One region of the Paraburkholderia sp. J63 genome, then DNA from elsewhere that is predicted to be linked to it. Evidence: riboswitches for the same ligand, from Rfam matches in the RefSeq annotation. Region 1 holds a riboswitch; each other region holds the start of a gene.
The links. Region 1 has a riboswitch for cobalamin ahead of U5775_RS28535 (TonB-dependent receptor domain-containing protein). Riboswitches for the same ligand answer to the same signal wherever they lie in the genome.

Region 1 (2,195 bases):
AGCTCGCGCGAGAAGTCGTAGGCGAGCTTGCTCTCGCCCGAAAGCGGCTGGCCGAACAGCGTGTGGCCGCTCTCCTGGTGCGTGATCGAAGTCGACGTGGAGAGGCGCGTCGAGTCGATTTCGTCGGTCGGGATCGTGGGATCGTTCGAGTAGATGAACTCGCGATCGGTCGCATAGCCCACCGACTGATCGAATTGCGTAAACGGCGTGATGTCGAGGTGGAACGCGGCGCCCGTCGTCAGTTGATGGTTGCGCTGCCGGTCGTTGCCGCCCGCATTGTCATAGGAAAGGTCGGAGGCGTGATAGAGCGCGAACGTGGAAATCGACCAGTTATCGCGCGCGTAGCCGAGGCGCCCGTCGACGTCCTGCGCGTGATACGGATTGCGGCCGTCCTCGTGGCCATAGGCCCAGGGCCGGGTCGCGTCGATGCCCGCCGTGTTGTAGTCGTGCACGCCGAGCGAGTACGTGAGACCGCCGAGCGCCGCAAGCGGGCCGCTCGATGGCACGGTGCCCGAGGTGCGCAACTGCGTGTCGAAGGTCTTGTTGGAGCCGCCGCCGAACGAAACCGTCGTCCGGTTCGGCTGATTCGACGCGCGGCGCGTGAAGAGCTGCACGACGCCGCCCACCGCGTCCGCGCCGAACGAGGCGGCGGCCGGGCCCGAGATCACCTCGACGCGGTCGAACGCTTCCGTCGGCAGATCGGCCCACTCGGCCGTGCCCGTGGTCGCGGAGCCGATGCGGATGCCGTCGATGAACACGGCCACCTGCTCGGGCGACGAGCCGCGAATGCTCACCGACGCCAGGGTGCCGGGGCCGCCGCTTTGGGCGACGGTCACGCCCGGCAGCGTCGCGAGGGCCTGCGTGATGCTCGGGTCGGCGGGGGAGAGGCGGTCGAGGTCCTCGCGCGTGAGCACCTGCGTGCTCGCGTAGCGCTGGTCGAACGATTGCGGCAGATGCTGCGTGTCGCCCACCACGAGGATGTTCGGCAGCGTGGTGCTGGTGTCGTCGGCGGCGATGGCGGATGGCGGCTGCGCCGCTGGCGCGCCGTCGGCGGCGTGCGCGCTTTGCCACGCGCAAGCGGCCATCGCGCAGGCGGTCGCGAGCAGGCGCAGCGTCGGCTCGCGGGCTGTGGTGGTGGAGGTTTCGGCAGCCGGCGGAATGTGGTTAACACTGTGGCCAACGCGCTGGCCAACTGCGTGGCCAACGGCATGGCCAATGCGGCGACGGGCTCTCTCGGCGGGAGCCGTTTCAATCATGGCGGACATTCGACTGATCCTGAGGTCGGGCTGTCCTTGCAACGGGCGACCGCGTGCGTGCGGTGCTGGCGCTTCGGGACACCCCGCCCCTTGCGGCTGCTTGGACCTCGGTCGATGGCAGGTCTCCTGGCTCGCGGGTCGGCGCCCATTGCCGGCCTTCCCGGTTTCCCAGTGGCCATTTCGGCACGGACTCGCCGCTCACAGTTGCGGGGGCAGCCGCAGACTCGGGGCGGCGAGGCGCCCCCTGCGTTCCCTTTTGATCCCGTCGCCGGGAACCATCAGGGCGCAAGGGTAATGGGCGCGCTTCATGCGCGTCAACTCCGGGCGTCTACCGTCATGCATCGGGTGTTGCGAAAACGCCCGTCGAGCCGGGTCGAGCCTGCGTGGTCCGCGGTGCGCCGGCATGCGCGTCGCTACTGGCTGCCTTTCATTTCGCCGTCACTGCGCACCTGGAGCTGGCTCATGACCGTGCGCACGCCAGCCACGCCCTGCGCCACCGAAACCGCGAGCGCGATCTGCTCCTGCGCGGCCACGATGCCTGAGAGCGTGACGGCGCCGTCACGCGCACGCACGCGGATAAAGGTCGATTTGAGTCCGTGCTTGCGCGCCGCATGCAAGGCGTGGCGCACGGCGGCGGCGAGCTGGCGGTCGGTTGCGGCGGTTGCGGCGGGCGCAGCGGGTGCAGTGGGTGCACTTACGGCGGGCGGCGCGGCGGCGCTTTGCGAGCTGACCGCGGGCGCGCCGCCTTGCGCGAGTGCGCTGGCGCAGGCGCTCATCAGCAGCGTCATCGCGGCCATCCGGATACCGGTTCGTAGCAACATGTTTTCTCCTGCTGGGATGTGGGGTTCCGCGGTTCAGAACTTGTGATACATGCCGATGAGCACGACATGCGGCGAGCGGTAGTTCTGCATCACGCCGCCCGGACCCATATAGGCATTT
Region 2 (2,195 bases), on a different contig from region 1:
ACCAGGCGGCCGAATGGCGCTGCGCCCGTGTCGCGCTCGTAAAGGTCGTAGTGGCCGGGCGCCGTGGCGAGCAGCGTGAACGCGGCCTGATGCGCGGCCGCGCACGAGCGCTCGCAGCCGCTCAAGTGCACATGCACATCGGGCGGCAGTTGCGCGGCGAGGCGCAGCGCGTCGGCCTTGGTATCGGCGCGGCTCTTCGCGCAGCCCGCCGAGCCCGTGCAGGCGATCGTGCGCGCGAGCGGATCGGCGCTGTCGCAAACGAGGCCGAGCGCGCGCAGGCGCTCGATTACCGCCGGCATGGCGCGTTGTGCCACGTTCGGCAAGATCGCGCCTTGCCAGGGCGTGATGCGCAGCGTGGCGTCGCCGTGTGTTTCGGCGAGTGTGGCGAGTGCGTGCAGCGTCGCGGCGTCGAGACGCGCGCGCGGCGGCTGGCAGCCGATGTAGCCCAGGTCACCCATGTTGCCCGTGTCGAGTGCATTCAGTGCATGGGCGCCGAGGCGCAGCGAGAGATCGACCGGCCTGCGTTTCCATGCACGCAATGCGGCTTCATCGCCGGGACCGTTGCATGCGATAACACAATCCGCGTGATGCTGGGCACGTTTGAGCACCGCATCGGCATCGTGCGACGCGAGCACGTCGCGCATGCGTATTTGTTCCGGCTGCGCGAGGTCGAGGAACGCATGCAGCAGCGCGCGAATGAGCGCAGGCGCGTGCGCGGATGCGACCGTGCCGAGCGCACCGCCGTCGCCAGGGCAGCCCGCAAGGCCGAATGCGAAGCGCACGCCTTCGGCATCCGGTGTGGCCGCGAGCCAGATATCGTGCGGATGATCGAGCGCCGCAAGACGCTCGCCGCCATCGAGCAGCAGCGCGAACTTGGGCGAGAGCGCCGCGAAACGCGGCTCGCGCTGCAGCATCGCGACGATGGGCGCGGCGAGCGCGGTGGTGTCGAGGAGCGCGTCGGGATCGAGTCCGGCCAGCGGGCTCAGCATCAGATTGCGCAATTCGTCGGCGGTGCAGAGATGGCCATGCTCATGCACCGATGCCTGCGGGCCCAGGCCCGCCGCAACCAGCGCCTCGGTGAGCGCCGCTTCGCTGCCCGCGCGCACGCCGCGCACCTGCACGTTCGCGCGGTTGGTCAGCTCGAGCGTGCCGCTCGCGTGCGCGAGCGCGGCCTCGGCGATCGCGTGCGCCTGCGCGGCCGTGAGCACGCCGCCCGCGAGGCGGATGCGGCACAGGCCGCCATCGCGCGCCGCGACCACACGCACGAGCCCGGGGCACGCCGAACGGCGCGCCGCGGCCAGCGCAGCAGGAGACGAAGCGGGCTTCGAGTCGTGATTCAAGGGACACCGTGTAGGCAGCGCGCGCTGCGCCTCGCATGCCGCCGCGACCACGCTGCGAAGGGGCGCATGGGCGAAGGGGCGATTGCGGAGGGCGCCACGCGAAAGCGCAAAAAACGCGAAAGCGTAAAAACGTCCACGCGCTGCGGTCGAAGCCGGTACACCCCGCCAGGCTTCGGGCGCGCGAGAACAAACGTTCGGCCGGCAGGTCTCCTGGCTCGCAGGTCGTCAACCGCATCGGCCTTCCCGGTAAAACCAGTGGCTTGGGTGGAGGCGGTCTCGCTGCTCACAGTCGCGGGGGCGGCCACAGCTTCGCTGTGTTCCCTGATCTGCCTTCGGGCTTTCGCCCTTCAGGCGCCGGCGGAAGCGGTATTATGCCCGTTTTCCGGCGCGATTCGCGAGTCAGGACGGCTCTCGCGCGGTGCGAAACTGAACCAGACTGAACGAATGGGAGCGCGGATGCAGGGCAGGCGGGCGTGGCTGACGGTGATCGGCATAGGCGACGACGGATACGCGGGGCTCGGGCGCGAGGCGCGGCGCGCGCTCTTCGCGGCCCAGGCGGTGACGGGCGGCGCGCGTCATCTGGCGATGCTGCCCACGCGCGTGCAGGCGCTGCGCGAGCCCTGGCCGCAGCCGTTCAGCATCGAGCCCTTGCTCGCGCTGTGCGCAACGCACGAGCGCGTGTGCGTGCTCGCGAGCGGCGACCCCATGTTTTACGGCGTGGGCGCGACGCTCGCGCGTCACGTCGCGGCGGGCGAGATGAACGTGCTGCCCGCGCCGTCGTCGCTCTCGCTCGCGGCGGCGCGCCTCGGCTGGGCGCTCCAAAATACGGCCACGGTCTCGCTCGTCGGCAGGCCG
Region 3 (2,195 bases), on a different contig from region 1:
CGGTCTGCACCGCGGCGAGCGCGGCGTCGAACGCGCGTTGCAGCACGGCCGCGTCGAGGTCCTCGCCGATCAGCACGAAGCGGCTCGCCATCGTGCCGTCCTGCTGCGCGGCGCTTTCCTGCGCGTTCCAGCGGCGGTCGAAATAGCTGTCGAAGCGGCGGCCCACGCCCTGGATCACGAGGCGCATCGGCGCGCCCGGCAGCGCGGCGAAGCCCTTCACGCGATAGATCGTGTGCGTATCCACGAGCTTTTGCAGCGCCTCGATCGCGGCTTCGCGCGAGCTCGCGCGCCCCTGCACCACGACCGAATCGAACTCGTCGTGATGATGGTCGGGATCGTCGGCGGGACCGTGATGGTCGTGGCGCAGATGGATGCTCTCCTCCGAAGCCGCTTCGAGACCGAGCAGCGTGTGCAGATCGAGCTGGCCATGCTGGGCGCGCACGATCTTCACTTGCGGCGGCAGTTCCTCACGCAGGTCTTCGATGAGCGCGTCTTGCGCCGCGGCGTCGATGAGATCGGTCTTGTTGAGGATGACGAGATCGGCCGACGCAAGCTGATCTTCGAACAATTCGTGCAGCGGCGACTCGTGATCGAGATTCGGATCGGCCTTGCGCTGCGCGTCCACGGCCTGCGGATTCCCGGCGAACTGGCCGCTCGCGGCGGCGGGACCGTCCACCACGGTGACGACCGCATCGACGGTGAACGCGTTGCGGATCGACGGCCAGTTGAAGGCCTGCACGAGCGGCTTGGGCAGCGCGAGGCCCGAGGTCTCGATGAGCACGTGATCGATCTCGCCGCGGCGCTCGAGCAGTTGCTCCATCACCGGAAAGAACTCCTCCTGCACGGTGCAGCACAGGCAGCCGTTGGCCAGCTCGTAGAGCGCGCCGGCCTGTTCGTTGCCGTTCTCGTCGCAGCCGATGCCGCAACCGCGCAGGATCTCGCCGTCGATGCCGAGCTCGCCGAACTCGTTGACGATCACGGCGACGCGCAGGCCGCCCGCGTGCTGGAGGATGTGGCGCAGCAGCGTGGTCTTGCCGCTGCCGAGAAAGCCCGTGACGATGGTGACCGGGATCTTGCGCATGTGCTGCGTTTGCATGAGGTGCTCCTTCGGCGCGGGGCCGCAGGTGGGATGCGCCGCGCGGGGCTCGCGCGCACGTCTTTGGCGGGTTCGCGCCGTCGAGCACGCCGTCCACGCAAAATGCACGGACAGCGCGGGCAGCATGGCCGCGCGAAGGCAAAGCATGGTGCGCCGCGAGGCTTGCACAACGGTGTAACCGGTGTCACGCAAAGACGCGCCGCGGGCCAGGCCCTTGCCGACGCATGGAAATCATGGACCCGGCGCCGCAACCCCGCAGCGCGCGTCCCTCGTATCTGGCCGGTATCCGGACTGACGAAGCGCCGCTTCGCCTTCCCGCGCGGCAGACCTTATGGCCCGTTCGCACAGTGGCGTCACGCATGCATTGCATGCTTCGAAGCGGCTTGCATCGGCCTGGCGGCCGACGCGCTCGTTGTACCGTTGCGGGTGCAGTTCAGGTTGGCCATGCCCTTGGCGGGATGGCTCCCTGATTCCCGTTTAACTGCGTGCAGAACGTACGCGCACGCGAGCACCAGAGTGCGTGCGAGTGTAGGCGCGGGCCGCGCGCGCGTCAACCGACGCGTGCGCCGCGCGAGGCGTGCAGCGGGCTTCACAACGGCCTTTTGCGAGGCCCGCTGCGCGCTCCGGTTTTACCCTTGACGCAACGCGGCCCGCGCGCGAAGGCCGGAATCCGTGTGCTATCGTTGCGCGCATCCGGAGCGCAATCGCATGCACGCGCAGGTCCATCCAGAGTCGACCCGCCGCGCAATGCGCGCGCTTCCCGCATGCCACGCCCTCGAAATCGCACCCTCACGTGAACCGCCCCCTCAGCACCGACGCCTTGCCCGCCGCCCCCGCGTCGGCGCACAATGCTGCGCCGCTCGCGCTGGGCCTCGGCTGCCGCAGCGGCGTGACGCTCGCGCAGGTGGAGGCGGCCGTGCAGGCGGCGCTCGGCGCGTGGCCGCTCGCACGCGTGAAGACCGTGGCCACGCTCGACGCAAAAGCCGCCGAGCCCGCGCTGCTCGCGTTCTGCGCCGCGCATGCGCTGCCGTTGGAGGCCTTCGCGCGCGAACGCGTGAACGCCATCGGCATGCAGTCCGTGTCCAGCGCGCCCAGCGTG

Region 2: it holds a riboswitch for cobalamin, as region 1 does, so the genes downstream of both, cobG (precorrin-3B synthase) here and U5775_RS28535 (TonB-dependent receptor domain-containing protein) in region 1, are expected to answer to the same signal.
Region 3: it holds a riboswitch for cobalamin, as region 1 does, so the genes downstream of both, cobW (cobalamin biosynthesis protein CobW) here and U5775_RS28535 (TonB-dependent receptor domain-containing protein) in region 1, are expected to answer to the same signal.

Annotation. Positions count from the first base shown of each region.
Region 1 is NZ_CAJMZF010000034.1:81,883-84,077, reverse strand. It holds gene U5775_RS28535 (TonB-dependent receptor domain-containing protein) at 1-1,085, opposite strand, end outside; cobalamin riboswitch at 1,355-1,551, opposite strand; gene U5775_RS28530 (BON domain-containing protein) at 1,670-2,077, opposite strand; gene U5775_RS28525 (porin) at 2,111-2,195, opposite strand, start outside.
Region 2 is NZ_CAJMZF010000033.1:22,378-24,572, forward strand. It holds gene cobG (precorrin-3B synthase) at 1-1,340, opposite strand, end outside; cobalamin riboswitch at 1,523-1,714, opposite strand; gene cbiE (precorrin-6y C5,15-methyltransferase (decarboxylating) subunit CbiE) at 1,797-2,195, shown strand, end outside.
Region 3 is NZ_CAJMZF010000033.1:10,326-12,520, reverse strand. It holds gene cobW (cobalamin biosynthesis protein CobW) at 1-1,096, opposite strand, end outside; cobalamin riboswitch at 1,356-1,627, opposite strand; gene U5775_RS27850 (cobalamin biosynthesis protein) at 1,890-2,195, shown strand, end outside.